Regions from separate parts of the Microbacterium sp. AR7-10 genome, predicted to be linked through region 1. Evidence: predicted binding sites of a transcription regulator. Region 1 holds the regulator's gene; each other region holds the start of a gene.
What was found. The regulator LexA, encoded in region 1, represses DNA repair genes until DNA is damaged. The targets are predictions, from matches to a motif close to TCGAACANNTGTTCGA.

Region 1 (10,522 bases):
ACCGCGGGCAGCAGGATCAGCGAGGGGGACTGTGCGAAGTCGTTCATGTCGTCCTTCGAAGGGGGTGGGTGCGGCCCGAGCGGGCACGAGAGATCAGAGTAGCCGGGCAGGGGGGTCGTCTCAAATGACGTGACGTCCGGCGCCTCGGTGAAGTGGGGTTCTCGCAGGCCCCGGCGGTACGATCGGAGGCGCACCGGCCGGGCAGCCCCGCCTGTGCGCACATCGACACGAAGGGACGCGAGGCATGGCCGACGCGCACAACGACAGCGGCGCAGGTCCGCTGCGCCGGCGGACGAGCGCTGCGCGGCGTTCCGCACCCGAGCCCGAGTCGATGGTGTCCGAGGTCCCGCTGGTCGCGTCCGACGGCCCGGTCGAGGCACCGCGTTATCATCGCGGGTCCGCCGCCGCGTCCGCGCCCGCTCCGGCACCGGAATCCGCGCCCGCATCCCCCGTCTCGCGGCGCGAGCAGCGTGAGCGACCGTCGTTCCTGCAGCAGGAGCGACGCGAGGAGCCCGCCAGGACCGGCGCGCGCGGCATGCTGAACCGGATCGGATTCTCGCTCGCCCCCGGTGCCGCAGAGCGCGCGGTGCGCGAAGACGAGCTGCTCGTCAGTCAGCACTGGCCGGGCCCGCGCACGATCGCTGTGGTGAACGGCAAGGGCGGCGCGGGCAAGACCCCGACCACCGTGCTGCTCTCTGCCGTCTTCGCGCGCTTCGGAGGCGCGGGTGTGCTCGCCTGGGACAACAACCAGACCCGCGGCACCCTGGGCTGGCGCACCGACACCGGCCCGCACGACCGCACGCTGTTCGAGCTGCTCCCCGAGGCCGATCGGCTGCTGGGCGCGGGCGCGCAGTCGGCGGATCTCGCGCATTTCGTGCACCACCAGGCGCGGGAGAAGTACGACGTGCTGCGCTCGAAGCCGATGCGGCTCGCTCAGGAGAACCGGCTGCGCTCCGCAGACATCGACGCGATCCACGCCGTGGCGGCGAAGTACTACCGGCTGATCATCATCGACTCCGGGAACGACGAATCCGACCCGATGTGGCTGCGCATGATCGACCACGCCGACCAGATCGTCGTGGCGACCACGACGCGCGACGACCACGCCGAGGCGGGTGCGCTGCTGCTCGAGGCTCTCGAGGACCGCGACGAGCGATCCGCCCGGCTCGCCCGTCAGTCGGTGGTCGTCGTCACTCAGGCGGACCCCAAGGCGACCCCGGCCGATGTCGACCAGGTCGTCACCGGCTACCGCGACCTGGCACGGGAGGTGGTCGCGATTCCGTTCGATCATGAGATGGTCGACGGCCACCTGCGCCTCGGCGCCCTCGCCCCGGCCTCCCAGACCGCATGGCTGGCGGCGGGAGCAGCCGTCGCGCGGGGCCTCTGACCACCCGTACCGGGACCACCCGCACGGGTCTCCGTGCGGGGCTCCGGGTCGCGTCGGACGCTAGAGCGACTCGACCCAGTTGCGCAGCAGCCGGATGCCGGCCTGTCCCGACTTCTCGGGGTGGAACTGCGTTGCGGAGAGCGGGCCGTTCTCGACCGCGGCGATGAAGCGCTCCCCGTGGGTCGCCCACGTCACGGCGGGCTGCGGGAACGGCGGGATGACGTCGAGCTCCCACGACGTGGCGGCGTACGAGTGCAGGAAGTAGAAGCGCTCGTGCTCGATGCCGCGGAAGAGCACACTGCCCTCCCCCGGCTCCACGGTGTTCCAGCCCATGTGCGGCAGCACCGGGGCGTGCAGCTCGGCGACCGTGCCCGGCCACTCCCCCAGGCCCTCGGCGGGGTGCCCGCGCTCGACACCGCGTTCGAACATCACCTGCATGCCGACGCAGATGCCGAGCACCGGGCGCCCACCGGCCAGGCGACGGTCGATGATCTCGTCACCGCCGTGTGCGACCAGCGCCTCGCGCACGGCGGCGAAGGCCCCGACGCCGGGCACGAGCAGGCCGTCTGCCTCCAGCGCTCTGTCGCGATCGCGAGTGAGCTCCACCTCGGCGCCCGCGGCGGCCAGCGCCTTGACGGCCGAGTGCACGTTGCCCGACTCGTAGTCGAAGACGACGACGCGGCGCGTGGTCACAGCGCACCCTTGGTCGAGGGGATGCCCTCGACGAGCGGGTCGAGCGCCTTGGCCTGACGGAACGCACGGGCGAATGCCTTGAACTCGGCCTCGGCGATGTGGTGCGGGTCGCGTCCGCCGATCACGCGCACGTGCACGGTGAGCCCGGCGTTGAAGGTGATCGCCTCGAACACGTGGCGCACGAGCGATCCGGTGAAGTGCCCGCCGATGAGGTGGAACTCGAAGCCGGCCGGCTCTCCGTCGTGCACGAGGAACGGGCGGCCGGAGATGTCGACCACGGCTTGGGCGAGAGCCTCATCGAGAGGCACCATGGCGTCGCCGTAGCGCGAGATGCCCGCCTTGTCGCCCAGTGCCTCGCGGATCGCCTGGCCGAGCACGATCGAGATGTCCTCGACGGTGTGATGCGCGTCGATGTGCGTGTCTCCCGTGGCGCGCACGGTGAGGTCGGTGAGCGAGTGCTTGGCGAAGGCCGTCAGCATGTGGTCGAAGAACGGCACGCTCGTGTCGATGTCGCTGCGACCGGTGCCGTCGAGGTCGACGACGACCTCGACGGTCGACTCGGAGGTGCTGCGGGTGCGGCGGGCGGTGCGTTCGGTCATGCTGACGGTCCAATCGACGCGAGGGCTTCCAGGAATGCGGTGGTCTCGGCCTCGGTGCCTGCGGAGACCCGGAGGTGATGCGGGATGCCGACATCGCGGATGAGCACTCCGCGGTCGTACAGTGCGCGCCACAGGGCCTGGGGGTCGTCCACTCCGCCGAACAGGACGAAGTTCGACCACGAAGCGTGCGGCCGGTACCCGAGGGCCTCGAGCGTGGCCGAGATGCGCTCGCGCTGCTCGACGATCTCATCGACCATGCGCAGCATGGTGGCGGAGTTGCGCAGCGCCGCGACGGCGGCGGCCTGCGTGAGGGCGCTGAGGTGGTACGGCAGGCGCACGAGCCGCAGCGCGTCGATGAACGCCGGATCGGCGGCCAGGTACCCGACCCGAGCTCCGGCGAAGGCGAAGGCCTTGCTCATCGTGCGCGACACCGCGAGACGCGGGCGACCGTGCAGCAGGCTCAGCGCGGAGGGCGCGTCATGCGGGGCGAACTCCTGATACGCCTCGTCGACGACCACGACACCGCGGGCCGCCTCATAGACGGCCTCGATGACGTCGAGTCCCAGCGGCGTGCCGGTCGGGTTGTTCGGGGTGCACAGCAGGATGACGTCCGGGTCGGCCTCGGCGACCTGTCTGGCGGCATCGTCGGGGTCGATGGTGAAGTCGTCGTGGCGCGTGCCGGCGACCCACCGTGCGCCGGTGCCCTGCGTGATCAGCGGGTACATCGAGTAGGTGGGTGCGAACCCGAACGCCGTGCGGCCGGGGCCGGCGAAGGCCTGCATGATGTGCTGCAGCACCTCGTTCGAGCCGTTGCCAGCCCAGATCTGCTCGGCCGTGAGACCGTGACCGAGGTACTCGGCGAACCCTTCCCGCAGCGCGGTGAACTCGCGGTCCGGGTAGCGGTTGACATCGCGCAGGGCGAGGGCGACGTCGTCGAGGATGTCGCTGGCGACCTCGTCGGGAACCGGATGCGTGTTCTCGTTGACGTTCAGAGCGACGGGAAGCGGCGCCTGCGGGGCGCCGTACGGCGTGAGCCCGCGCAGATCGTCGCGGAGGGGCAGCTCATCGAGGGATGTCACATGCTCCATCGTAGGCCGCGCATCGCACCCACCGCCTCGGATGACGGCGCACTCTCACTCGGCGGGCGCGGTCTCGGAGTAGGCGGTCGGGATCGCGATCGACGCACCCGCCTGGATCATGCCGGAGGGGAGGTTGTTGAGACGCCTGATGTCATCGATGACCTCGCGCGGGTCGGAGCCGGGAGCGGCCTCAGCGGCGATCGACCAGAGGGTGTCACCGGGCAGCACCGTCACCGTCTCGAACGCGACGGGTGCGCTCTGGCCGGACGCGATGGCGGAGCCGCCGGCCAGCAGAGAGACCGCGATGCCGGCGATGACCGGCGCGGCGGCGAGGGTGGCGAGCAGACGACGACCGCGCACGGTGAGGCGCAGCCGGGTCGGGACAGAACGCCGGGCAGCGGCCGTGACCGACGCGGTCAGGGGGGCCTGGATGCTGATGGTGCTCATGCGATGCTCCTCTTCGCTCTCCTCCGCCCATCGGGCGGAAGTGGTGCAGCTTTCGCATCCGGCATCCGGCCGGGGATGCCGGATGCGAAGCTACGTTCCGAATCTATCTTCGATATCGAACATCTGTCAAGAATTCTTCGAATACAGCGCCCGCGGTTCTGCGACACGCTCGAACAGATCTTCCGTTTTCCGAGCGAACTCGGATACGGTTTCGATGAAGTCAGCCCACCATGGGCCACCGACATTCGAACCGCATCCCCGCGAAGACGCGGATCTGCACCGTGTGAGGGCATGAAGGAGCACCCATGAGCGACAACCCCGAGACCGCAGCCGAGGCTCCCCGCACGCGGCGCCGCAAGAGCCTGAGCCCCAAGCAGATGGCGATCCTCGAGGTGATCCAGAGCTCGATCGCGCGTCACGGCTACCCGCCGAGCATGCGCGAGATCGGCGACGCGGTGGGGCTGAAGTCACTCTCGAGCGTCACCCACCAGCTCGGGCAGCTCGAGCTGAGCGGCTACCTCCGCCGCGACCCGGGCAAGACCCGCGCCATGGAGGTGCTGATCGATCTGCCCGGCAGCGGAGCCGAGAACCCCGCAGACACCGCCCCGTCGGTCGGCGATGCCGCGCTGGTGCCGCTCGTCGGTCAGATCGCCGCCGGCGTGCCGATCACGGCAGACCAGCAGGTGGAGGAGATCTTCCCGCTGCCGAGGCAGCTCGTCGGCAAGGGCGACCTGTTCATGCTGAAGGTCAACGGAGAGTCGATGATCGATGCGGCGATCTGCGACGGCGACTGGGTGGTCGTGCGCACGCAGAACAACGCCGAGAACGGCGAGATCGTCGCCGCCATGATCGACGGGGAGGCGACGGTGAAGACCTTCCGCCGCCGAGACGGGCACACCTGGCTGCTGCCGCGCAACTCGGCTTTCGAGCCCATCCTCGGCGACGAGGCGGTCGTGCTCGGAAAGGTCGTGGCGGTGCTGCGCTCGGTCTGAGCGAGCCCTCGCGAACGAAGAGGCGCCCCTTCCCGGTCGGGAAGGGGCGCCTCTTCGTCGTGGGCGGTGCTCAGACGGTGACCGCGACGTCCTCGCGGACGCGCCTGGTCGCCTCGACGATGTTGCGCAGCGACTCCACCGTCTCCTCGTACGCACGGGTCTTCAGGCCGCAGTCGGGGTTCACCCACAGCTGGCGCAGCGGCAGCTCGTCGACGGCGCGACACAGCAGCGCCTCGATCTCCTCGACGCTGGGCACACGCGGCGAGTGGATGTCGTAGACGCCGGGGCCGACACCGTGGTCGAAGCCGAATCGCGCGATGTCGGCGACGACCTCCATGCGGCTGCGCGCGGCCTCGATCGAGGTGACGTCGGCGTCGAGGGCGCGGATCGCGTCGATCACGACACCGAACTCCGAGTAGCAGAGGTGCGTGTGGATCTGCGTTCCGGCGGCGGCGCCGCCGGTCGCGAGCCGGAACGAGCGCACCGACCAGTCGAGGTAGTCCGCCTGATCGGCCGCCTTCAGCGGCAGCAGCTCGCGCAGCGCCGGCTCGTCGACCTGGATGATCGCGATTCCGGCGGCCTCGAGGTCGGTGATCTCGTCGCGCAGGGCGAGCGCGACCTGGTTGGCCGTCTCGCCGAGCGGCTGGTCGTCGCGCACGAACGACCAGGCCAGGATCGTCACGGGGCCGGTGAGCATGCCCTTGACCGGCTTCGCGCTCAGCGACTGCGCGTACGACGCCCACGAGACGGTGATCGGCGCAGGGCGCGACACGTCTCCCCAGAGGATCGAGGGCCGGGTGGCGCGCGAGCCGTACGACTGCACCCAGCCGTGCTGGGTGACGGCGAACCCGTCGAGGTGCTCGGCGAAGTACTGCACCATGTCGTTGCGCTCCGGCTCGCCGTGCACGAGCACGTCGAGGCCCAGCTCCTCCTGCAGGGCGACGACCTGGTCGATCTCCCGGCGCAGGAAGTCGTCGTAGTCGTCGGCGGGCAGCTCGCCGCGCAGGAACTGCGCACGAGCCCTGCGGATGTCGCCGGTCTGCGGGAACGAGCCGATCGTCGTCAGCGGCAGCGCCGGCAGGTTCAGCGCCTGCTGCGCGCTCTCGCGCTCGGCATACGAGACGCGCGAGAACTCCGTCTCGGAGACCTCATGGCCGCGCACGGCTCCGTCGCGCACGCCGGGTGCGTCATGCCGGTCGGCGAGGGCCGCGGACGCGGCATCCAGCGCGTCGGTGATGGCATCCCGCCCCTGGGCCAGTCCTTCGGCGAGGGTGACGACCTGGCCGACCTTCTGGTCGGCGAAGGCGAGCCAGGAGACGAGACGCGGGTCCAGCGCCGTCTCGTCGTCGACGTCGTGCGGCACGTGCAGCAGCGAGGTCGAGGTGGACGCCGAGATGTGGGACGCCCCGAGGTCGCGCAGCGCCTCGAGCTTCGCGAACGCCGCGTCGAGGTCGCCGCGCCAGATGTTGTGTCCGTCGATGACGCCGCCGACGAGGGTCTTGCCCTCGAGCGCGGGGAGCGCTGCGGGCACCTCGCCGCGGACCAGGTCGATGCCGATGGCCTCGACGGGTGCGGTCGCCAGCACGTCGAGCGTCGTGCCGAGAGCGGCGTAGGGCGCGGCCACGAAGATCTGCGGTCGCTCGCCGGCGCCGCCGAGCACGGCGAGGGCGCGGGCGGCGGCGTCGGCGAGCGCGGCGGTGCCGACCGGCAGCGACTCGCTCACCAGCGCCGGCTCGTCGAGCTGCACCCACGCGGCGCCGGCTGCCTTCAGCTTGGCGAGCAGCTCGGCGTAGACCGGCAGCACGTCCTCGAGGCGGCTGAGCGGATCGAAGCCCTCGGGCGCGTCATCCGACGCCTTCGCCAGGGCGAGCAGGGTGACCGGTCCGACGACCACCGGGCGGGTGACGTATCCGGCGGCCGCGGCCTCCGCGACCTGCTGCACGAGGTGCTCGCTGGCGAGGGAGAAGACCGTCTCGGGGCCGATCTCGGGGACGAGGTAGTGGTAGTTCGAGTCGAACCACTTGGTCATCTCGAGCGGTGCGCGATCGCCCTCGCCTCGGGCGACGGTGAAGTAGGCGCCGAGTCCGATGCTGCCGTCGGCGTCACGGAGGTCGTCGAAGCGCGTCGGGATCGCACCCACGGTGACGGCGGCGTCGAGCACCTGGTCGTAGAACGAGAACGACTCGGGGATCGACGAGTCATCACGGCCGAGACCGAGTTCGGCGAGACGCGCACGCGTCGTGGCGCGCAGCTCGGCGGCCGTGCGCTCGAGAGCCGTCTGGTCGGAGCGGCCCGCCCAGAAGGACTCGACGGCCTTCTTCAGCTCGCGGCGCCGGCCGATGCGCGGGTAGCCGAGGATCGTCCCTGCGGGGAAAGCGGTCATGGTGTTCCTTTCGATGCTGCGGAGAGCTGGCGCTGCGGGATGATCCCGGCGAGGCGGAGGACGTCGAGCACGGTCTCGTGCTGGTTGAACGCGTACAGGTGCACACCGGGCGCGCCGCCGTCGACGACGGCGCGGATCAGGTCGGCGGCCCAGCGGATGCCGATCCGGCGGCGCCCCTCGGTGGTCGGCTCGACCTCGAGCTCGATGGCGAGCTCGCTCGGAAGCTCCTCGCCGGTCAGCTCGAGCACCCGCGCCAGACGCGCGGGCGAGGTGATCGGCATGATGCCGGGGAGGATCGGGATCGCCACCCCGGCGCGGCGGGCGCGTTCGACGAACGCGAGATAGTGATCGGGGTGGAAGAACAGCTGCGTGATCGCGACCGTCGCCCCGGCCGCCTGCTTCGCGAGCAGCGCGTCGACGTGCTGGCTGCTGTACGCCGAGCGCGGGTGGCCGTTGGGGAAGGCGGCGACGGCGATGTTCACCCGACGGCGCGGCGCGACGCGCACGGCGCCGGGGTTGCCGCGCACCGGGGACTCCTCGTACGGGGCCCGCTCCGCCTGCACGCGGTCGATCAGCTGCACGAGTTGAGCCGAGCTCTCGAGGTCGCCGAGGAACACGTCGTCCTCGCTCTGACCCGCGGGCGGGTCGCCGCGCAGCGCGAGGAAGCTGAGCACGCCGGCATCCAGGAACTCGCGGATCAGACGGGCGGCACCCGCATAGGTGTTGCCCACACACGTGAGGTGCGCGAGCGGCTCGGTGTCGGTGTGCGCGCGGATGTATCGCAGCACCTCGAGCGAGCGACCGCCGGTCGCGCCGCCCGCGCCGTAGGTGACCGAGATGAAGTCAGGTCCCGCCTCGGCGAGCCGGTCGATCGTGTCATGCAGCGCCCTGGTGCTCTCGGCGGTGCGCGGCGGATACAGCTCGAAGGAGAACGGGATGCTGCTCACGGCGGTTCTCCTTCGAGGCTCGGTCTGCGGGGTGTTCTCAGACGGTAGGACAGCCCCTCGCCGCGGCGCACACTCTGTGACGCCGTGTGTCACCTGCGGGTCTGGCTAGGCTCGATGCATGACCGCACCGCACGGCTCGTGGCCCTCCCCGTTCACCGCTCAGATGATCGCGCAGGCATCCCCCCGCATCGACGGAGCACGCTTCGTCGGCGACGAGGTGTGGTGGGGCGAATCCGTTCCCGCCGAGGGCGGCCGGGTGACGGTGCGCAGCTCGAGCGGCGACCAGATCCTCCCCGCGCCGTGGAACGCGCGTTCCCGCGTGCACGAGTACGGCGGCGGGTCGTGGACCGCCGATGCCGAGGGCACCCTGTACTTCGTGCACGGCGCAGACCAGCGGATCCACCGGATGTCGCCCGGCGGCGCTCCCGAGCCGCTGACCGCGGCCGGACCTTCATACGGCGGACTGCGGCTGCAGCGAGGACGGCTGCTCGCGGTGCAGGAGGATCTTCGCCCCGAGCAGCACGTGCGCGCGATCGTGGAGGTCCCCCTCGACGGCGCCGCGGCCGATGACGAGTCGGCTGTGCGCACCCTCGTCTCGACGAGTGGCTTCGTCGCGCATCCCGCCCTCTCACCCGATGGACAGCGTCTCGCCTGGGTGCAGTGGAGCACCGTCCGGATGCCCTGGGAGCAGGCGCTGCTGCACGTGGCGTCGGTCGACGGCGACGCGCTCGCGTCGACGCCGACCCGTGCCGCCCTGCAGCCGGAGTGGGTGAGCGACGACGAGCTGCTCTACCTCGATGATCCATCAGGCCGGTGGAACCTGCAGCGGCTGCGCGTCGGCGACACCGCAAAGCCGGTGGCACCCGCCGACGCCGACACGGGCGGCGGCCTCTGGGTGCTCGGCAACCGCTGGTACCAGCCTCTCGACGACGGCCGTGTCGTGGCGGTGCGCACGAACGGGGCCGACGAGATCGTGCTGATCTCCCCTGACGGCGACGCCATCGAGCTGCTCACGCTGCCGATCACGGCCGGCGCGAGCATCGACGACGCGCGCGGCGCTCGCGTGCTCATCTCGGGCGCGGGGCGGGCGGTCGGGGCGGGGCTGTGGTGCGTCGACCTGGACGACGGCACCATCACCACCGTCACGGGGGGCGACGCGGCGGATGCCCGGTGGATCCCCCGCGCGCGCCCGGTGACCTTCCGCGGTCCGCACGGCCCGGTGCACGCCTTCGACTATCCGCCGACGAACCCCGACGTCTCAGCGCCCGAGGGCGATCTGCCGCCGTACATCGTCATGGTGCACGGCGGCCCCACCGCGCACGTCTCGGGCGCGGCATCCACGGCGTACGCGTACTGGACCAGCCGCGGCATCGGCGTGCTCGACGTGAACTACGGCGGCTCGACGGGCTACGGCCGCGCCTACCGCGAGCGCCTCGACGGGCAGTGGGGCATCGTCGACGTCGACGACGTCATCGCCGCAGCACGCGGCATGGCCGAATCGGGTCTGGCCGACCCCGCCCGCATCGCCATCCGCGGCGGCTCCGCCGGAGGGTGGACGGTGCTCTGCGCGCTGGTGCGCGGCGGCACCTTCACCGCGGGCATCTCGAGATACGGCGTGGCGGATCTGCGGATGCTGGCAGCCGAGACCCACGATTTCGAGGCGCACTACATCGACGGTCTGGTCGGGCCGCTGCCCGAGGCGGAGAGCGTGTACATCGAGCGGTCGCCGCTCTCGCACGCCGACCGGATCGACGTGCCGGTGCTGCTGCAGCAGGGTTCGGACGACCGGGTGGTGCCGCCCTCGCAGTCGGAGGCGATCCGCGACGCCCTCGCCGCCAGGGGCGTGCCGCACGAGTACCTGCTGTTCGAGGGCGAGGGCCACGGCTTCCGCGCGGCGGAGACCATCATCGCGTCGCTCGAGGCCGAACTGGGCTTCCTGGGTCGGACGTTCGGGTTCGACGCCGCGCGGTAGCCGCTACTCCCCCACGCGGTTGC
Region 2 (10,522 bases), on a different contig from region 1:
ACCAGCTGGGCGCGGTTCGGGCTCTGGTGGAGCGACGAGGTGCGCGACTGCAGCACGTCAAGCTGCACGGAGCTCTGTACATGCACGCGGCTCGCGACGAGGCGTTCGCCCGCGCGCTCGTGGATGCGCTCGATGAGGCAGACGCCGACCTGCCCATCCTGACCATGGCAGGCAGCGTGCTCGACCAGGTGGCGTCTGAACGTGGGCACCCGGCGGTCCGCGAACTGTACGCGGACCGGCTCTACGGCGATGACGGACAGATCGTCTTCACCAGGGACGTCGGGTCGCTGCAGCCGGAAGCCGTCGTCGCGAAGATCGAGCAGGCGTGCGCGGAAGGCACGGTGCAGACCACCTCCGGGGCCAGCGTGCCGATCGTCTTCGACTCGATCTGCATCCACAGCGACACACCCGGAGCCGTTGCGTTGGCCACCGCCGTGCGCGTGGCACTCGACCGCGTCGGAGTCGATGTTCGCACCTTCGCTTGAACCGAATACGAGAGAACATGAGAGAGGGCCGATGATGTCCGTATCCCCATCCGTTGAAGAGATCACGATCCGAGAGCTTCTCGAGGCGTACCAGACGGGAACCACCACCGTGCGGGCCGTCGTGGAGGAGTACCTGCGCCGTATCGAGATGCTGGACCGCTCCGGTCCGAGCCTCAACTCGATCGTCGCCGTCAGCGACAGCGCGCTGGCGCGCGCTGACGAGCTCGACCGCGAGCTGGCGGAATCAGGCCAGCTGGCCGGGCCGCTGCACGGCGTCGTCGTCGCGGTGAAGGACAATATCGACACCGTGGACATGGACACCACCTGCGGCAGTGAGGCGCTCAAGGGCCACCGTCCCGAGAAGGACGCGGTCGCCGTCGCCCGGCTCAGGGATGCGGGCGCCGTCATCATCGCGAAGACCACGTTGCCGGATTTCGCGTCCTCGTGGTTCTCCTATTCTTCAGTCAGCGGAGAGACGCTCAATCCGCATCGGCTCAGTCATGACCCGGGCGGCTCGAGCTCAGGCTCTGCGGCGGCCGTCGCGGCGAACCTCGCCACCGTCGCGTTGGGCACGGACTGCGGCGGATCGGTTCGCCTGCCCGCCTCGTTCTGCAATCTCGTCGGGGTTCGCTCGACCCCCGGTGTGGTGCCCCGCACCGGCACCGGCTTCCTCGTCGAGTTCCAGGACACCGTCGGCCCGCTGGCGCGCACCGTGGAAGACGCCGTGGCGGTCTTCGACGTGATCGCGGGTTACGACGAAGGCGATGCCTTCTCGGTGTCGGCCACCATGTCTCGACCTCCCCGGGGGTACCAGACCTCGCTCGGTGACCGCAGCATCGCGGGCACGCGAATCGGACTCGTGACCAATGCGCTCGGCGACGAGAGTGACGCGAGATGCCGAGAGGTCAATACGCTGGCCCGCCGGGCGGCAGCGGACATGCGCGCGGCAGGCGCCGAGGTCGTCGAGGTCGAGATCCCTGACCTCGACACGCATCTCGCAGACACCAGCCAGTACGTCGCATGTTCGCGACACGACATCGACCTCTACCTCACCCAGCGGCCGACGCTGAGCCATCTCCGGGTCGCCGACATCGTGGAGAGCGGCAGGTATCACCCCGAACTCGATCTGCTGGAGGCTGTGAGCGCAGGTCCGGAAGACCCCGAATCCGACCCCGACTACACGGGAAGGTACGTCGCGCGCGACAAGTTCACCCGTACGATCCTGAACGTGATGGAGCGCCACGATCTCGACGCGCTCACTTATCCGACCACTCGCGTCCCAGCTCCTTCGAATGATGAGCGTCAGGAGTGGACTGTGCTGACCTTCCCCACCAACACCCTCATCGCCTCACAGGCTCTGCTGCCCTCGGTCACAGTTCCTGCGGGCTTCACCGTGGACGAGGTGCCCGTCGGTGTCGAACTGGTCGGTCGTCCCCATCGTGAGGCGGATCTGTTCCGCTGGGCCGCTGGATACGAGCGCGCGTCCCAGCATCGGCGCGCGCCCGAGCTGTAACGAGTTCGGCGCCGGCCCTCACCGGTGTTCTTCGTCGCCTGCGCGGTGAAGAACACCGGTGAGTCTCGTTTCAAGGTGCATCGTCCTGCGCTTCATCCAGACCACTGACCGCCAGGTGCAGCGCGCGCAACACTCGTCGCACCCCTGTATGCGAAACAATGTTCGAATGTCGGTGGCCCTCAGTTCAATGAAGGTATGGACGGCGTCATCGATCGACTCGAACAGCTGCAGGCGGACTTCGCCGCGGCAGTCGGCGACGCGCTGTCGGTCATCGCCGACCTGCCCGACGCAGAGGTGATGCGTCTGCTGGAGGCGAGCGGTCGGGTGCTTCGATCGAACGATGCGCTGCAGGTCGCGGCTACGGTGCAGGTGCGTCAGCGGTCCGAGGGTCTGCGCGGAGAGCGGATGACGACGTCGTACGGCTGCGATCGCCCGGCCGATCTGCTGCAGATGGTGCTGCGAACGGACGCGAAGAGCGCCGCGCGGTTGGCGAAGGCCGCGGGTCTCACCGCTCAGGTGCGCGGCATCACCGACGGCGAGTTGCTCCCGTCGCGCTACGACGAGCTGCGAAAGGCGCTCGCCGAAGCGACGATCGGGCTCGATGGGTTCCTCGCCGCCACGGCTCCGCTCGAGGCGAGCAGGGGTCGCGTGGCGCCGGAAGCGCTGGTCGAGGTCGACCGGCAGATCGCATCATTCGCGCGGCGGCGCGTACAGGGCCGCGACGCGGATGGGGAGGGCGCCCCGGCGTCGGATTCGCCCGCGCCCACCCCCGCAGAGCTGGCGCAGTTCGCGCAGGTGCTCGCCGCCTACCTCGACCCCGACGGGGCTGAGCCGACGGACGACGCCGCATCACGTGCTCGGGGGCTTTGGATCGGTCGGCTGCGCGATGGACGGGTGCCGCTGCGCGGCGAACTGCTGCCGGAGGTGGCCGCGCAGCTGGCCAGACTCACCGATAGTCTGCTGAATCCTCGTGTCCAGGGCGTGCTCGCGCCGCAGGGCGTGCACTTCGTCGACTCCCAACCGGACCCGGACGACGGGCTCGATCCGATCGACCCGCGCACGCGCGTGCAGAAGATGCATGACGCTCTCGCGACCATCCTCAGTGCGGCCGCACGAGGCGGCGAGCTGCCCGACCTCGGGGGATCGGCACCGACCCTGGTGATCACCGTCGATGCCGCGGACTACGCCGAAGGGTCAGGGTGGGCGCACGTCGAAGGCGGCGACGGCGTCGACATGGGCGTGCCGATCCGCGTCGCGGCGCAGGTGGGCTGCGCCGGCGGCATCCAGCGGGTGCTGTTCGACGATCGCGGCCGGATCGTCTCGCTCGGCACCTCCGGTCGTGTCTTCAACGCGCTGCAGCGACGAGCGATCATCGCTCGCGACGGGGGATGCGTCATTCCCGGCTGCACGATCCCGGCGACGTGGTGCGAGATACATCACGTCACCGAGCACGCAGCGGGTGGCGCCACGCATACCGATAACGGGGTGGCACTGTGCTGGCACCATCACCGCACACTGCACCTGTCCTAGTGGCAGGTGCGCATGCGCGGTGGTGTTCCCGAGATCCGAGGCCCGTCCTGGTGGGACCCCGGGCGCGAATGGCACCGGGCCGGGCGACGACGCGCTCGGGTCAGATCCAGCCCGGCAGCCAGTTGTGGATGAGCCAGAACGGATACGGCACGCTCATGCCCGTCCACACCGGGTAGAAGAACGCCGAGACGAGAACCACCACCACGAGGTAGACGGCAACCGTCCGCCGGCCTGCCGTCCGTCGATGCGGAGGATCGGAGGGGCGTCCGGCGAGCTCGCGCAGCGTCACCACCAGCGCGAGGATGAGGAACGGCACCATGACGATCGTATAGAACTGGAAGATCGTGCGGCTCGGCACGAGCAGCCACGGCACGTAGGTCGCGACGAGGCCGACCAGCGCGATCGTGTGCATCGGGCCGACAGGGCGGCGCTCGATGAGACCCCGGACGAAGCGATACAGCAGAAACAGGGCCGCGGCCACTCCGCCGTACCAGATCAGCGGGTTCGGCACCGACGAGATCACGGCGATGCAGTGATCCGCTCCGCAGTCCGTCGGGTCCGAGCCGACCCAGATCGCTGTCGGGCGCAGCAGCAGCGGCCACTGCCACGCCGGGCTCGCATAGGAGTGTGGGCTGGACAGGCCGATGTGGAACCCGTACATCGACGCGTGGTACTTCCACAGCGCGGCCAGCGGATTGGCATCCGCCCCGCGGTCATAGCCGCCGGAGGTGACCAGCCACCCGGACCACGAGACGAGGTAGGTCAGCATCGCCGGGCCGACCATCAGCAGGAACGAGACGGGTCCCTGCCGCAGTACCGCATCGCTCGGCCACAGCGGGATGCCCGCCCGGCGCCGGGCCAGGGCGTCGGTGATGACGACGTACAGGCCGAAGACGGCCAGGGCGTACAGGCCCGACCACTTCACGGCCGATGCCGCCCCCAGCGACACCCCGGCCGCGACCAGCCAGGGCCGCGACCACAGCACCGGACCCACCAGCCTGACGCGCGCCCCGTCGGCATCCGCTCGGCGCCGGGCCGCGATCCTCGCATCGAGCAGCGGCAGGGAGCGATCGCGGTCGAGCAGCACGAACAGGACGCCGAGCAGGATGAAGAAGGTGAGAACGCCGTCGAGCAGCGCGATCCGGCTCATCACGATGCCGAGACCGTCGATGGCGAGCAGACCGGCGGCGATGGTCGCGAGCACCCGCGAGCGGGTCAGGCGCAGGGCGACGAGATAGAGCACGAGCACCGTCAGAGATCCGAGGATCGCGGTCGTGAGTCGCCAGCCGGCGCTCGAGCCCGGACCCATCAGAGCCATGCCGAGCGCGATGATCCACTTCCCGAGCGGCGGATGCACGACATACGACCCCGCCGTCTGCATCGCGGAGTCGTCGCCGCGGGGCAGCTGCTCGTCGGCGCCGTCGCCCCACTTGCCCTCGTAGCCGAGGTTCCACAGCGACCACGCGTCCTTGACGTAGTAGGTCTCGTCGAACATGATCTCGTGCGGATGCCCCAGATTCGTCAGGCGCAACACCGCGGCGAGCAGCGTGACCAGCAGCGGGGCGAGCCAGCCCAGCACTCGCACGCGAGCCGGATCCGCTGTGCCCCACACGGCGAGTCGCTCCCCGCGCGTCGCCGCAGGCGGCGGCGTCGGGGGCGCGGGGAGGGTCACCTGTTCAGCCTAGGCAATCGGCGCTTCGGAACGGTCGACGCCACCCGCCTAAGCTGGTCGGGTGATCATCCTCGCCGCCACTCCGATCGGCAATCTCGGCGATGCGTCCCGCCGCCTGATCGAGGTGCTCGGCAATGCCGAGATCGTGGTCGCGGAGGACACCCGCACCACCCAGCGTCTGCTGCAGGCGCTGAAGATCGAGAACCGCCCGCGTCTGATCGCGCTGCACGACCACAACGAGAAGCACAAGGCGGCCGAGCTCGCCGAGCTCGCCGAGCAGCACGACATCGTGGTCGTCAGCGACGCGGGGATGCCCGCGGTCAGCGACCCCGGTTACGGCCTGGTCGCAGCCGCCGTCGAACGCGGTGTGACCGTCACCGCGATCCCCGGCCCGAGCGCCGTGCTCATGGCCCTCGCGATCTCGGGCCTGCCCACCGACCGATTCACCTTCGAGGGCTTCCTGCCGCGCAAGCCGGGGGAGCGCCGCTCGGTGCTGACCGCGCTGGCGAGCGAGCGGCGCACCATGGTGTTCTTCGAGTCGCCGTCGCGGCTCGCGTCGTCGCTCGCCGACATGGGCGCGGCCTTCGGCGCCGGGCGGCGGATCGCCGTCTGCCGCGAGCTGACGAAGCTGTACGAGGAGGTGCGCCGCGGCACGCCATCCGAACTCGTCGGCTGGGCCGAGCAGGGCGTGAAGGGCGAGATCGTCGTGGTCGTCGAGGGTTCGGCTCCGGTCGCCGTGTCCGCCGACGACGCGCTCGCACAGGTGCAGGCCCTCGTGGCATCCGGGATCCGCCTCAAAGAGGCGTGCGCCGAGGTCGCCGCCGCGACCGGACTCGGCTCCCGCGACCTCTACCAGTCCGCGCTCGCCGCCCGAAGCGCGTGACGCGAGGTCCGGGAAGGGAGCGTTCTCCCGACCGGGGCAGCTCGGCGGCATCCGCCCCAGGTCACGAATCAGAACACGGCACCGTTCCGGCCTACAATCGTGAGCATGCCCGCAGGCGAGTCCTTCTACATCACCACACCCATCTACTACCCGTCCGACGTGCCGCACATCGGGCACGGGTACACGACGGTGGCCGTCGACACGCTGTCGCGCTGGCACCGCCAGGCGGGTGATGACGCGTGGATGCTCACCGGCACCGACGAGCACGGTCAGAAGATGCTGCGCGCAGCGGCGGCGAACAACGTCACTCCGCAGGAGTGGGTCGACAAGCTGGTCGGCGAGAGCTGGTTCCCGCTGCTGACGACCCTCGACGTGGCGAACGACGACTTCATCCGCACCACGCAGGAGCGGCACGAGAAGAACGTGCAGGTGTTCTTCCAGAAGCTCTACGACGCGGGCTACATCTACGCGGGCGAGTACGAGGCGCTGTACTGCGTGGGCTGTGAGGAGTTCAAGCCCGAGTCCGAGATCGTCGACGGCACCGGCCCGTTCGAGGGACTGAAGGTCTGCGCGATCCACTCCAAGCCGCTCGAGCTGCTGCAGGAGAAGAACTACTTCTTCAAGCTCAGCGAGTTCCAGGATCGCCTGCTCGAGCTGTACAAGACCGAACCCGATTTCGTCCGCCCCGACTCGGCGCGCAACGAGGTCGTCTCGTTCGTGAGCCAGGGCCTCAAGGACCTGTCGATCTCGCGGTCGACGTTCGACTGGGGCATCCCGCTGCCATGGGACGAATCGCACGTCATCTACGTGTGGGTCGACGCGCTGCTCAACTACGTCACCGCGGTCGGCTACGGCGAGGACGACGCGAACTTCGCCCGGCGCTGGCCCGCGTACCACGTGGTCGGCAAGGACATCCTGCGCTTCCACGCCGTGATCTGGCCCGCCCTGCTGATGGCTGCAGGCCTCGAGGTGCCCAAGGGCGTCTTCGCGCACGGCTGGCTGCTCGTCGGCGGCGAGAAGATGTCGAAGTCGAAGCTCACCGGCATCGCACCGACCGAGATCACCGACGTGTTCGGCTCGGACGCGTACCGCTACTACTTCCTGTCGGCGATCGCGTTCGGGCAGGACGGATCGTTCTCGTGGGAGGACCTGTCGGCCCGCTACCAGGCCGAGCTCGCCAACGGCTTCGGCAACCTGGCGTCGCGCACGGTCGCGATGATCCAGAAGTACTTCGACGGCGTCGTGCCGGCGCCCGCCGAGTACGCCGAGCGCGACCGGGTGGTGCAGAAGAAGGTGGCGGATGCCGCGGCCGCCGCCGACGCGGCCATCGAGCACTTCCGCATCGACGAGGCGATCGACGCGATCTGGACGATCGTCGACGACCTGAACCTCTACATCACCGAGAACGAGCCGTGGGCGCTCGCGCGTGATGAGCAGCAGCGCGGCCGCCTCGGCACCGTGCTGTACACCTGCGCGGAGGGCCTGCGCGCGCTCGCCGTGCTGCTGTCGCCGGTGATGCCGCAGTCGACCGCGAAGCTGTGGGACGCCCTCGGCGTCGAGGGCTCGCTCGGCGCGCTCACCGCGCAGCCGATCCGCGAGGCGGGTGCGTGGGGTGCGCTGCAGCCTGGCACCGCCGTGACGACTCTCGCGCCCCTGTTCCCGCGCGTGGAGCAGACCGCCTGAGGCCCTCCGGTCGTCGATCGAGCGAAGCGAGGCGAAACGCATGGCGAACACCTACGTCCGGGCGCGCGACGCCGAGGGGCGCGGAGACCTCCGGTACCCGGCGGCTCCCGAGCCGCTGTCGGTGCCGGTGTACGACAACCATGCGCATCTCGAGATCACCGACGGCGTCGAGCCGCTGAGCCTGGAGGAGCAGCTCGACCGGGCCGCCGAGGTCGGCATCGCCGGTGTCGTCCAGGCCTCCGGTGACATCGAATCGTCGCGTTGGGCGGTGGAAGCCGCGGCATCCGACCCTCGTGTGCTCGCCGCCGTCGCCATCCACCCCAACGACGCACCGAGTTACGCTGCCGAGGGGCGCCTCGACGAGGCGATCGCGGTGATCGACGAGCTCGCGGCGCACCCGCGCACGCGTGCGATCGGCGAGACCGGTTTGGACTACTTCCGCACCGACGAAGCGGGCCGGCCCGCGCAGCACGAGTCGTTCGAGGCGCACATCGCGCTGGCCAAGAAGCACGGCATCGCCATGCAGATCCACGATCGCGATGCGCACGACGATGTGCTCGAGACGCTGACGCGCGTCGGTGCCCCCGAGAAGACCGTCTTCCACTGCTTCTCGGGTGACGACGCGATGGCGCGGATCGCGGCGGATGCCGGGTACTGGCTCTCGTTCGCCGGTAACATCACGTTCAAGAACGCGCAGAACCTGAGGGATGCCCTCGCGGTCACGCCGTTGGATCGCATCCTCGTCGAGACGGACGCGCCGTTCCTCACGCCGGTGCCGCTGCGCGGACGGCCCAATGCGCCGTATCTCGTGCCGCTCACCGTGCGGTTCATGGCCGCGGAGCTCGACGTCGACGTCGACGAGCTGTGCGCGCAGATCGCGGCGAACACGCTCGCGGTGTACGGCGCCTTCGCCTGACCCCTTCGGCCGCTACCGCGTCGCAGCGCCGTCGTCGAGGGCCGGCTTCGCGGCGGCGATGTGGGAGATCTGCCGCCACATCAGCAGCAGGGTCAGCGCCGATCCGGCGAACGCGAACCACCACGGTGCGGTCAGCCCCCATGCCTGCGCGATGAGTCCGCCGAGAGCCTGGCCGATGACCATGCCGCCGAAGACGCCGACCATGTTCACGGAGCCCACCCGGCCCTGCAGCTCGTGCGGAACCAGTCGCTGGCGCACCGTGGTCGAGATCGTGCCCCACACGAAGGCGTAGGCGCCGAATCCGAACATGATCACCAGCGCGACGACACCGCTCGTCGTCAGCGCGAAGGCGAGGTGCATGAGCACCTCGAGCGTGAGGCACACCTTCATGATGGTGGCGAACGAGATGTGCCGCTCCAGCCATCCGAAGCTGAGGGTGCCGAGCAGCCCGCCGACGGCGGACGCGGTGGTCAGCGCGCCGAAGCCGACCGGCCCCATCCCGAGGTGCTCGGTGGCGTAGAGCACGAGGATGCCCCACGGGGCCGCCCACGTGACGTTGAAGGCGAGGATGATCACGATCAGGGTGCGCACCGGCTTGGTGTGCCACGCCCAGCGCAGCCCCTGCCCGATGTCGTGGCGGACCCTGGTCGGATCCGTGCGCGGCGGCACGGGCTGCCGGGCGATCCGAGACACGAGGACGAGCCCCACGGTCACCGCGAGCACCTGAGCGAGGAACGGCCAGAACGATCCCACCGCGAACAGGAACGCACCCAGGGGAGGGCCGGCGAGCTGGTTGGCCACGAGGAAGCCCGCTTGCAGTCGCGCGTTGCCGACGCCGAGGTCGGCGGGCTCGACCATCATCGGCAGCAGGGTGCTCGTGCTCGTGTCGGCGAACACCTCGGCCGTGCCGTACAGGAACGACACGATCAGCACGATCGCGATGTTCGCGGTGCCGGTCACGAGCAGCACCACGAGAGCGGCGACGATGACGGCCCGGATGCCGTGGGCGAGCATCACGAGCATCCGCCGCTCGACACGGTCCGCGATCGCACCGGCGTGCAGCCCGAAGAGAAGCCACGGCAGGAACTGCAGCATCGCACCCGAGGCGACCAGCACCGGAGACGAGGTCATCGACGCGATCAGCAGGGGAGAGGCGGCCAGCGCGATGCCGTCGCCGATGTTGCTCGTCCACGCCGCCGACATCAGCCACCGGAAGTCCCGGCCCAGGCGGCGCGGCGCGATGAGCTCCCCGAGTGCGGTCACCCGCTTGATCTTAGGGGCCGGGCCGGATGCGCGAGAATGGATCCATGACCGTCTCCCTGCTCGGCGCCACCGAGATCCGCCGTCTTGCCGCCGAGCTCGACGTCACCCCCACGAAGAAGCTCGGGCAGAACTTCGTCGTCGACGCCAACACGGTGCGCAAGATCGTGCACGCGGCGAAGGTGCAGGCGGGGGAGCGGGTGGTCGAGATCGGCCCGGGTCTCGGGTCGCTGACCCTGGCGATCCTCGAGGCGGGCGCCTCGGTCACCGCCGTCGAGATCGATCACCGCCTCGCCGAGCGGCTGCCGCAGACGGCGCGCGAGCGCGGCGCGGCGGACGACTCGCTGACGGTGGTGGATGCCGACGCCATGCGCGTCACCGAGCTGCCCGGAGAGCCCACGGTGCTCGTCGCCAATCTTCCCTACAACGTCTCGGTGCCGGTGCTGCTGCACTTCCTCGAGACGTTCGCGTACCTCGAGCGCGGTGTCGTGATGGTGCAGGCGGAGGTCGCCGAGCGTCTGGCCGCGAAGCCGGGGTCGAAGATCTACGGCGCGCCGAGCGTGAAGGCCGCCTGGTACGG
Region 3 (10,522 bases), on a different contig from region 1:
GAGGGCCAGATCGACCAGCTGAAGGCCGGCGCGCAGATCGTCGTCGGCACGCCAGGGCGTCTCATCGACCTGGCCAACCAGCGGCTGCTCGACCTCTCGAACGCGACCGAGGTCGTGCTCGACGAGGCGGACAAGATGCTCGACCTCGGGTTCCTCGCCGACATCGAGAAGATCTTCTCGAAGGTTCCGCCCGTGCGGCACACCCAGCTGTTCTCGGCGACCATGCCCGGTCCCATCGTGGCGCTGGCGCGCCGGTTCATGTCGAACCCGATCCACATCCGCGCCACCGATCCGGATGAGGGCCTGACGCAGGCGAACATCAAGCACATCGTCTACCGGGCGCACTCGCTCGACAAGGACGAGATCATCGCCCGCATCCTGCAGGCCGAAGGCCGGGGCAAGACCGTCATCTTCACCCGCACCAAGCGCGCCGCCCAGAAGCTCGTCGACGAGCTCGGCGACCGGGGCTTCAACGTCGGCGGCGTGCACGGCGACATGGGCCAGGAGCAGCGCGAGCGCTCGATGGCGGCGTTCAAGGCCGGCAAGCGCGACGTGCTGGTCGCCACCGACGTCGCCGCCCGCGGCATCGACGTGGACGACGTCACGCACGTCATCAACCACACCATCCCCGACGAGGACAAGACCTACCTGCACCGCGCCGGCCGCACCGGCCGCGCGGGCAAGACGGGCATCGCCGTCACCTTCGTCGACTGGGACGACCTGCACAAGTGGGCTCTGATCAACCGCGCGCTGGAGTTCGGCCAGCCCGAGCCCGTCGAGACCTATTCGTCGAGCCCGCACCTGTACAGCGACCTGAACATCCCCGAGGGCACCAAGGGACGCTTGGTGACCGCACCGAAGGCCGAGAAGCCGGCGTCGGAGCGTCGTCAGCGTCAGCCGCAGAAGGCAGCGGAAGCCGCCGCCGAGGGCACCGACGAGGGTGCGACCAAGCGGCGCCGTCGCCGCCGTCGCAGCTCGGAGGGCGACAAGGTCGGCTCCACCTTCGCCGAGGGCGCGGAGAGCACCGAGCAGCAGGCATCCGGCTCCTCGTCGCCCGCAGAACGCGAGGCGGACGGGGCGGGCACGCACGACGGCGACGCGACCGGCGAGCACCGCGACGGCAAGCCGGCGCCGCAGCGTCGTCGCCGTCGTCGGCGCAGCGGCGGTGCGGCCCCCAGCGGCGCCTGACCCCTCACGCTCATCGAGGCCTCTCCTGCTCAGCGGGAGGGGCCTCGATCGCGTCTCAGGGGGTGCGGGGCGATGCGCCGCTCGCGCGCTCGACGATGCGGGCGACCATCTCGTCTGAGGTGGTGTTCTCCCCGGGGCGGTTGGGTTTGCCCGCGCCGTGGTAGTCGCTGGATCCGGTGACGATGAGGTCGTGACGCGCGGCGATCTGACGCAGCCGGCGCTTGCCCTCGGCGGTGTTCTCGCGGTGATCCACCTCGAAGCCGGCGAGCCCCTCGTCGATCAGCCGCTCGATGTACGTCAGCGGCATCATCCGGTCGCGTCCTGCCGTGACGGGATGCGCGATCACGGCCACTCCCCCGGCGCGCGTGATCAGACGCACCGCCGCCAGCGGGTCGGGTGCATAGTGCGGCTCGTAGTAGCCCTCGCGCGGATGCAGGATGCCCTCGAACGCCTCCGTGCGGTCCCGGACGATGCCCCGCGCGACGAGCGCGTCGGCGATGTGCGGACGGCCCACCGTGGCATCCGGGGTCGTCTGCGCCAGCACGTCGTCCCAGCCGAGGTCGTAGTCGCGACCGATGCTGCGCACGATCCGCTCCGCGCGACCGACCCGGTCGCTGCGGATGCGATCGGTCTCGGCGACGAGGTCGGGGTCGTCGGGATCGAAGAGGTACCCGAGCACGTGGACGCTGCGCCACTCGTGCTTGGCCGAGAGCTCCATGCCGGGCAGGAACGTCATGCCCAGCGAGACCGCGGCATCCCCAGCCTCCTGCCAGCCGGTCGTGCGGTCGTGGTCGGTGAGGGCGGCGGTGCGGATGCCGTGGCCGTGCGCTTGACGCATCACCACGGCCGGCGGCTCGGTGCCGTCGGAGTGATTGGAGTGCAGATGCAGGTCGCTCGGTCCCGGAGGGCGGGTGGAGGGGCCTGACGTCATCCTCCGAGGGTACCGCCAGCGATGACGCAGACGTCTCCTCTAGGATTTCGGACGATGCTACGACTCGTCGGAATCCTCCTCACGGTGCTGTTCGCCATCGCGACGGCGGTTCTCGTGTGGCCGCAGTTCTTCCATCTCGAGCTCACCTTCCCGATCACTCAGATCATCGCCTCCCGCATCGCGCTCGCGGTCGCCTTCCTGGTGGTCGCCCTGGTCGCCGCCCTGCTGCTCCTGGCGAGGCCGCTGCGCGGCTTCGCGGCTTCGATCCTCGTCGTGGCGCTGGTCGGAGCCGGCTCGATCGGCGTGATCGGGGCCACTCGGGGATACGGCTCGGATGCCCTGCCGCAGAAGACCGATGAGGCGGTGCGCGTGCTCACATGGAACACCGCGGGCGCCGCCGTGTCAGCCGACACGATCGCCGGTGTCATCGCCGACCAGCAGATCGACGTCGTGTCGCTGCCCGAGACCGCGGAGGAGGTCGGCGAGCAGATCGCGATCATGATGCGCGATGCCGGACGCCCGATGTGGGTGCACCACGTCAACATCCAGCCCGACGTGCCGGACGGGCCGCAGGCCTGGCAGACGACGATCCTGATCTCGGCCGACCTCGGCGAGTACTCGGTGATCGACTCGTCGCTGGACGGATCGAGCCACACCGGATCGGTGCCGAGCGCCGTGGCGATGCCCGTCGACGGCACAGGTCCCACCATCGTGGCCGTGCATGCCGTGGCGCCTCGCCAGGGCGACATGTCGCAGTGGCGGTCGGACCTGGAGTGGATCGCCGACCAGTGCCCGGAAGGCGAGTTCATCCTCGCGGGGGACTTCAACGCGACGCTCGACCACATGGCATCGTTCGGCATCGACGGCGGCACCATGGGCCGTTGCATCGACGCCGCTGCGAGCACCGGCAACGGCATGGTCGGCACGTGGCCGGCGAGCCTGCCGCATCTGGCCGGCGCACCCATCGACCACATCATGTCGAGCCCGGAATGGCAGGCGACCGGAACGCTCGTGCTCGAGGACGCGGGCGGCAGCGACCATCGGGCGATCGTCGCTCAGCTGGAGCCGGCGGGTCGGTAACCGGTAACCGGGCGGCATGCGTCGCGCGTCCGCCGGGGCGCTGCGGCAGGGTGCCGTGTCGGCGACGAGTGACACAATGGATGCATGACCAGCGCAGACACCGACGCCGCCGTCGAGACCCCCGCCGAGGCTGTCGCAGCGGAGAAGAACCCCCGCAAGCAGCCGTTCCCCCGTGGATTCCGCGAGACGATCTCGACCGGATGGGCCGAACGCCCTGAGTCCATGCCCGCCCCGCGCGCCCAGGCGGCGTACGCCGCGGCCCGTCGCGCGAAGGTCTCGGCTGCCTTCCCCGGAGAGCGCCTGGTCGTACCGGCCGGATCGTTCAAGCAGCGCAGCAACGACACCGACTACCCGTTCCGCGCACACTCCGCCTTCGTCCACCTCACGGGGTGGGCGAACGAATCCGAGCCCGACTCGCTGCTCGTCTTCGAGCCGACCGAGAACGGACACGAGGTCACGCTGTACTTCCGCGAGCGTGCCGACCGCACCACCAGCGAGTTCTACTCGGATGCCACGATCGGCGAGTTCTGGATCGGGCCGCGCCCCTCGCTCGCAGGCGTCGCCGCAGACCTCGACGTCGCGACCGCCCACGTGGATTCGTTCGTCGCCGGGGATGACGACCTCGTCGTCGACGTCGACGAGGAGCTCACCCGCTTCGTCTCGGAGCTGCGCCTGGTCAAGGACGAGTTCGAGATCGCCGAGATGCGGCATGCGGTCGCGGTCACGGCATCCGGGTTCGACGACATCATCCGCGACTTCGACCGCGCGATCGCGCACCCCCGAGGCGAGCGCATCGTCGAGGGTGTGTTCCACCAGCGGGCTCGCAGCGACGGGCACTGGGAGGGCTACGACACGATCGCCGCCTCCGGCCATCACGCCTGCTACCTGCACTGGACGCGCAACGACGGCGCCGTCGTGCCGGGAGACCTGATCCTCATCGACGCCGGTGTCGAGGTCGACAGCCAGTACACCGCCGACATCACCCGCACCCTGCCGGTGAACGGCACGTTCTCAGACGTGCAGCGCCGCGTGTACGAGGTCGTGCTCGAGGCCGCGGACGCCGCGTTCGCCGTCGCTAAGCCCGGAGTGCGCTTCCGCGCGCTGCACGAAGCCGCGATGGACGTGATCGCGCGCCGCACCGCGGAGTGGGGCCTGCTGCCCGTCTCCGCAGAGGAGGCTCTGGATGCCGACAACGGCGGCCAGCACCGCCGTTACATGGTGCACGGCACCTCGCACCACCTCGGCATCGATGTGCACGACTGCGCGCAGGCGCGCCGCGAGATGTACTACGACGGGGTGCTCGAAGAGGGCATGGTCTTCACCATCGAACCGGGTCTGTACTTCCAGATCGACGACCTGACCGTGCCGGAGGAGCTGCGCGGCATCGGCGTGCGCATCGAGGACGACATCCTGATGACCGCGGACGGCGCCGAGAACCTGTCGGCCGACATCCCCCGCACGGTCGAGGACGTCGAGGCGTGGATCGCGCGGCTGCGGAAGAGCTGAGCCGCTGAGCGCGGTTCTCAGAGTCCATCTCGGTGCTCGTGCTGATCACCTGGCTGTTCGTGCGCGCGATCGTGCGCACGGCGCTGTAGGCGGTCGGCTGGGGGTGCTGCACGCGCTCAAGGCGCATACGAAGAGGCCGCAATCGGTCAGGTCGGGACGGGGCGCGATGCCACCAGCAGATCTGTCCAACAGCTGAGGTCGCCGGCTGCAGGCACCTTCGTATCGCCTGTAGCCGTCGTGGATCGACCTTCCTGCGACCTCACCCGCCATCATGCTCTTGCGTTGCGGGCCAGCCGGTCGACCGCTGCGCTCACGGGATGTTCACGCGGATCCGGCAGTACCGCCTTTCGTTATCTCTTCGTGATCTTCCGGACGCGATTATCGATCGAATTCTTGTTCGAATGTCGGTGGTCGCTCGCACAATTGAGTCATGGCCCTCTTCACCGACATCGACGCTCAGGTCGCGGTTCTGCGCGACCTGTTCGGCGCAGATGCGGATGTGCAGGATCTGTCGGCGCGGATGTCGTCGTTGCCGGGCGAGAAGCTGGTCGAGGCGCTGGGCGCGGCGGCGGCGCTGGTGCGCGCGGCGGAGCGGATCGGGATCGTCGGCGCGGGCATCGTCGCCGCCCGGTCCACGCGCGAGGCGGGGCAGGACGGGCTGGCGCAGTCCCGCGGTCACCGCTCTCCCGCAGCGCTCGTGCAGGAGCTCACCGGAAGCAGCCATGCCGATGCGCAGCGGCAGGTGCGGCTGGGCCAGTCCATCCTCGACAGCGACGTCCCCGCTGCGGCGGAGGGGAATGAGACGTCGTGGAGCGGCCACGACGCCGTCCCTGTGCTCTCTGACACGACGCCTCCCCGGATGCCCTGGCATGCGCCGCTGTCGACGGCGCTGCTGCAGGGGCGTCTCTCCCCGGCGCAGCAGGATGCGATCCAGCGCGGCCTCGGCCAGCCGACCGACGACTCCGACGACACGCACGCCGCCTGGACGGCAGCGGCAGAGCAGCTCATCGCCGACGCCGGCTGCCGCACCGTCGAAGAGCTTCGCATCCAAGCCCGCGCGATCAGGGACCAGCTCGACCCCGAGGGCGCTGCGCGCCGGTTCGCAGAGCGGTACGATCGGCGCAGCTTCCGCACCTGGATCGACGCCGACGGACGCGAGCGCGGGCACATCGAGTTCGAAGACGAAGGCGCCGCCTGGATGAGAGCGATCCGTGACGCGGGTCTGCGCCCACGTCGCGGGGGCCCGCGGTTCGTCGACTCCGACGAGGCGAACAATGCTCGAGATCTCGCCGCCGACTCTCGGACCAACGATCAGCTGTTCTACGACCTGCTCATCGATCTGCTTCGCGCGGGTTCTCTCGCCGACGCGAAAGACGTCTTCGGCGCACGCCAGGCCGGAGTGCGCCTCGTGCAGGTGCAGGCCGGCGACGGCACCCCGACCAGCGCGCGCACCGAGGACTACGGCATGCCGTTTCCGTTCGCCAGCATCCAGCAGCACGTGTGCGAGAGCGGGACCGTGCAGGTCACCATCGATTCCCGCGGCAATCCGCTCGACGTGGGCCGAGAACACCGACTCTTCACTCCCCCGCAGCGCATCGCGCTCGCCATCCGAGACGGCGGATGCCGCTGGCGAGGCTGTGACCGCCCCGCATCGTACGGTGAAGCCCATCACATCGACGAATGGCATGCCGACCGGGGTCGCACCGATATCGACCGTGGCATCCTGCTCTGCAGACATCACCATATGCAGCTGCATCACGGCGGATGGCGCATCACTCGAGAAGGGAAAGGCGAGTTCCTGCTGCATCCGCCCGGCGGAGAACCGGCCATCCCCCTGCGTGCACGCGCAGCACTCGTCGCAGCCTGGGCCGGAATCGACCCTCCGCCCCGGCGCTTCCGACCCGCGATCGCGTGAGATAGTGCGACGGGGCGGGATGCTGCACCGCCGACGACGTCGGCGACATGGTGGGCCTCAGGTGAGCGCCACCGGCCGAGCAGGACTCGCCACCCTCCCCGCTCTGCTTCCGAACGAAGCCGAGCTGCGTCGACAGCCACGGCGAACCTGACGCCGACAGGCCATCTGCCAACCACAGCTCGATGTGATGGAGCCCGATGCTCACCTTGGCGCGTGCCGTCGCTCGACCTCGTCGATGAACGCCACCACCAACGGCGCCAGTTCCGCGCCGATGACGTCAGCCGGCCGCTTGGCGCCCTTCACCTCGAACGAGTGCCCACCGCCGTCGATCCACGCGATCCTGGCATCCGGACACGACGCCACCGCTTCCTCAAGCTGCGCCAGCGGCTGCACGAACGGATCGTTCGTACCCTCCACAAACAGCTGGGGCGGACGCACGGCAGGCAGGTGCTCGACCCTCAGCTTCTCCGGCTTGCCGGGCGGATGCAGGGGGTAGCCGAGATACACGAGCCCGTCCACCTTCAGCCCGTCCGCGACAGCCATCGACGCCATCCTGCCGCCGTACGACTTGCCGCATGCCCAGATCGCAGCATCGGGACGCTCGGAACGAATCGACGTCACCACCGCGCGCCAGGTCAGCACAGCGTGCGCGGCCGGCCCTGGCATCCGCCGGCCCGCCTCGACATAGGGGAAGTTGAAGCGCACCGTCGTGAATCCGGCGTCCCGCAGCGCCGCGGCGAAACCGACCAGGAACGGATGATCCATGCCCGCACCGGCTCCGTGCGCGATCGCGACGACACCGCGCGACTCGCCATCCGGCTCCTCCCACGCTGTCGACACCGTCACCGATCCCGCCGGCAGCGGCACCTCGACCGCCATCAGGCGCTCCTCACGAATGGAAGGCGCACGATCTGACCGCGACGCGCGCGCCGCAGGGCGACCAGCACCACCACGAGATGCACGACGCACACCATCACATACAGCAGAAGCGGGATGCCCTGCGGAAGGAGACCCGACGCCGGAGCACTCGGCTGCGTCAACCGCACCAGCCCGACAATCAACTGCAGAAGAAGCAACGCGGTCGACACGATCAGGAACAGCCGTCCCCACGAGCGGGCGAGAGCGGCGTTCTGCTTCGCCACCGGGCCCTGCCGCGACAGCGAGTCATGGGCCGCGATCATGCCGCCGCCGGCGGCCAAGGGCCCGAGGAACGGAACCGGCAGCAGCACGAGCAGACCCAGCGCCCACGCCGAAGCGCCCGTCGCCCGGCCGCTCGAGCCCGTCATCGCGGGTCGGTCGGATTCGACAGGTCGCTGCCCGCGGCGGGCTTCGGGGCGGACCCGGGGTCGGCCCCCTCGATGCCGGGCTCCGCACCCGGAAGCGGCGGCTTGGGCGGAACGACCGGACCGCCGGTCGTTCCCGGAGCCGGGTCCGGGGCAGGAGCGGGATCCGGGACCGGATCCGGAGCAGGAGCGGGATCGGCGACGGGCTGCGGCGACGGAGAGGCGGGTCCGGCCGGCGTCGACGGACCGGACTCGTCCGCCGGGCCGGCAGAACCGCCCTGCCCTGCCGAACCGCCCTGACCTGCCGAACCGCCCTGGCCAGCCGAGCCACCCTGACCTGCCGGCGGAACGCGCTCGCCGTACCGCGGCGGCTCGCTGAGGTCGACCGGCGGACGCACGCTCTGCGCGCGCTCCGGACCCACGACGCCCCGCGCCTTGGTCAGCGACGCGGGCTGCACCCGCACCTCGTAGTGATCGGCCAGCATCTGCATCATGCTCGCGAAATCACGACGGCGACGCACGATCGAGTACGTCACCAGACTCATGATCATGCCGAGCGCGACACCGATGAGCAGGAACCCGAGGAAGAGCGAGATCGGGGCATCCGGCGTGCCGAACAGCATGACGGCCGACAGCAGCAGACCGATCAGCACGCCGTTGGTCGCGCCCGACCGCGCGGCGGCTGCGTATCCGAGCTTGCCGGTCACGCGCTCGACCGTGCGCACGCCCTCGCCGACGATGGCGATGTCACGCGCAGGCACCTCTCCTGCGATCAGCTTCGAGACGATCTTCTGGGCGGCCTCGTAGTCCTTCGTCGAGGCGATCACCTCGCCGAGGTCGGTGCCTTTTCCCGGTCGATTCAGCATGCTCATCCGGCCATTGTCCCATCGACCCCTGTGCGCCGTCACCCGCCGGGCCGTCAGCGCACTCGCGGACTACGCTTGAGCCGTGAGCACACAACGGGTCTTCGTCGCACGTCTGGCAGGATGCGCCGTCTTCGACCCCGTGGGCGATCGCCTCGGCAAGGTGCGAGACGTCGTCATCGTGTACCGCAAGACGGCCTCGCCGCGTGTGATCGGCCTCGTCATCGAGATCCCCGGACGCCGCCACGTCTTCCTCTCGATCGGACGCGTGACCTCGATCCGCGCGGGTCAGGTCATCAGCACCGGCCTCATCAACGTGCGCCGCTTCCAGCCGCGACCCGGCGAGGTGCGCGTCGTCGCCGAGTTCCTCGGCCGGCGGGTCAGCCTCACCGACGGCGGTGGCACGGCGGTCGTCGAGGACGTCGCGATCGAGCAGGACCGCCACGGGGAATGGGGCATCACCCAGCTGTTCCTGCGCAAGGCGAAGACCAGCGCATCGCCGTTCGCGAAGGGGCCGACGACGTTCGCCGCGTGGAACGAGGTCGCCGAGCTGCGTGAGCCGGGGCGGGCGCAGTCCGCCGAGCAGCTCGTCGCGACCTACTCCGAGCTGCACGCGGCCGACCTCGCCACCACCCTGCTCGACCTCCCGCAGGAGCGGCGGATCGAGGTGGCCGAAGAGCTGCCGGACGAGCGGCTCGCCGACGCGCTCGAGGAGATGCCCGAAGACGACCAGGTCGGCATCCTCGATCGTCTCGGCGACGAGCGCGCCGCCGACGTGCTCGACGAGATGGACCCCGACGACGCGGCCGACCTGCTCGCCCAGATGTCTCCCGAGCGGCTCGAGCACCTGCTCGCCCTGATGGATCCGGAGGAGGCCGAGGACGTCCGGATGCTGCTGCGCTACGGCGCGGACACCGCCGGCGGCCTGATGACGCCTGAGCCGATCATCCTGTCGGCCGACGCGACGGTCGCCGAAGCGCTGGCCCTCATCCGTCGCCACGAGCTGCACCCCGCCCTCGCCGCGGCGGTGTTCGTCACGCTTCCGCCGTTCGAGACGCCGACCGGGCGTCTGCTCGGCGTCGTGCACTTCCAGAAGATGCTCCGCTATCCCCCGCACGAACGGCTGGGCGCGATCCTCGATGAGTCCGTCGAGCCGGTCGCCGTCACCGCGTCGGCGGCGGAGGTCGCGCGCATGCTCGCCAGCTACGACCTCGTCTCGCTTCCCGTCATCGACAGCGCGCATCGCCTGGTCGGCGCGATCAGCGTCGACGACGTGCTCGACTACCTGCTGCCCGACGACTGGCGCACCCACGACGCCGACGAGTCGACGGCGGGCACCCGATGATGGCGCGTCCCTCGCGCACCGCGCGACTGGACACCCCGGGCACCCGGGGCGTCACGCGCACGCAGGCCCCGTCGCGGGATCGGTTCGGACGTTTCACCGAGTGGGTCGCCCGGGCGATGGGCACCCCGACCTTCCTCACCCTCCTCACACTCTTCTGCGCGCTCTGGATCGGCTACACGATGCTGGCGGAGCAGAACGGCTGGTGGCGCTTCGACTCGGCCGCCCTCGGATTCACCGCGCTGACGCTGATCCTGTCACTGCAGGCTTCGTATGCCGCGCCCCTCATCCTGCTCGCGCAGAACCGGCAGGACGACCGCGACCGCGTGCAGATCGAGCAGGACCGCCAGCGTGCCGAGCGCAACCTCGCCGACACCGAGTACCTCGCCCGCGAGATCGTCGCGCTGCGCATGG

Region 2: the regulator LexA is predicted to act here: its motif matches at 2,149-2,164, upstream of BFN01_RS10865 (HNH endonuclease signature motif containing protein).
Region 3: the regulator LexA is predicted to act here: its motif matches at 5,091-5,106, upstream of BFN01_RS06250 (HNH endonuclease signature motif containing protein).

Annotation. Positions count from the first base shown of each region.
Region 1 is NZ_MJIR01000063.1:5,443-15,964, reverse strand. Features, by position in the region: gene priA (bifunctional 1-(5-phosphoribosyl)-5-((5-phosphoribosylamino)methylideneamino)imidazole-4-carboxamide isomerase/phosphoribosylanthranilate isomerase PriA) at 1-47, opposite strand, end outside; gene BFN01_RS08865 (AAA family ATPase) at 245-1,387, shown strand; gene hisH (imidazole glycerol phosphate synthase subunit HisH) at 1,448-2,080, opposite strand; gene hisB (imidazoleglycerol-phosphate dehydratase HisB) at 2,077-2,679, opposite strand; gene BFN01_RS08850 (histidinol-phosphate transaminase) at 2,676-3,767, opposite strand; gene BFN01_RS08845 (LysM peptidoglycan-binding domain-containing protein) at 3,813-4,205, opposite strand; gene lexA (transcriptional repressor LexA) at 4,511-5,197, shown strand; gene metE (5-methyltetrahydropteroyltriglutamate--homocysteine S-methyltransferase) at 5,268-7,580, opposite strand; gene BFN01_RS08830 (methylenetetrahydrofolate reductase) at 7,577-8,527, opposite strand; gene BFN01_RS08825 (prolyl oligopeptidase family serine peptidase) at 8,646-10,499, shown strand; gene smpB (SsrA-binding protein SmpB) at 10,503-10,522, opposite strand, start outside.
Region 2 is NZ_MJIR01000077.1:4,303-14,824, forward strand. Features, by position in the region: gene BFN01_RS10855 (5-oxoprolinase subunit PxpA) at 1-485, shown strand, start outside; gene BFN01_RS10860 (amidase) at 517-1,998, shown strand; gene BFN01_RS10865 (HNH endonuclease signature motif containing protein) at 2,194-3,528, shown strand; gene BFN01_RS10870 (dolichyl-phosphate-mannose--protein mannosyltransferase) at 3,629-5,200, opposite strand; gene rsmI (16S rRNA (cytidine(1402)-2'-O)-methyltransferase) at 5,262-6,083, shown strand; gene metG (methionine--tRNA ligase) at 6,189-7,766, shown strand; gene BFN01_RS10885 (TatD family hydrolase) at 7,807-8,682, shown strand; gene BFN01_RS10890 (MFS transporter) at 8,695-9,945, opposite strand; gene rsmA (16S rRNA (adenine(1518)-N(6)/adenine(1519)-N(6))-dimethyltransferase RsmA) at 9,990-10,522, shown strand, end outside.
Region 3 is NZ_MJIR01000049.1:1,099-11,620, reverse strand. Features, by position in the region: gene BFN01_RS06270 (DEAD/DEAH box helicase) at 1-1,188, shown strand, start outside; gene BFN01_RS06265 (PHP domain-containing protein) at 1,244-2,119, opposite strand; gene BFN01_RS06260 (endonuclease/exonuclease/phosphatase family protein) at 2,174-3,199, shown strand; gene BFN01_RS06255 (aminopeptidase P family protein) at 3,284-4,705, shown strand; gene BFN01_RS06250 (HNH endonuclease signature motif containing protein) at 5,136-6,620, shown strand; gene BFN01_RS06245 (alpha/beta family hydrolase) at 6,822-7,499, opposite strand; gene BFN01_RS06240 (hypothetical protein) at 7,499-7,906, opposite strand; gene BFN01_RS06235 (general stress protein) at 7,903-8,775, opposite strand; gene BFN01_RS06230 (magnesium transporter) at 8,852-10,111, shown strand; gene BFN01_RS06225 (DUF1003 domain-containing protein) at 10,111-10,522, shown strand, end outside.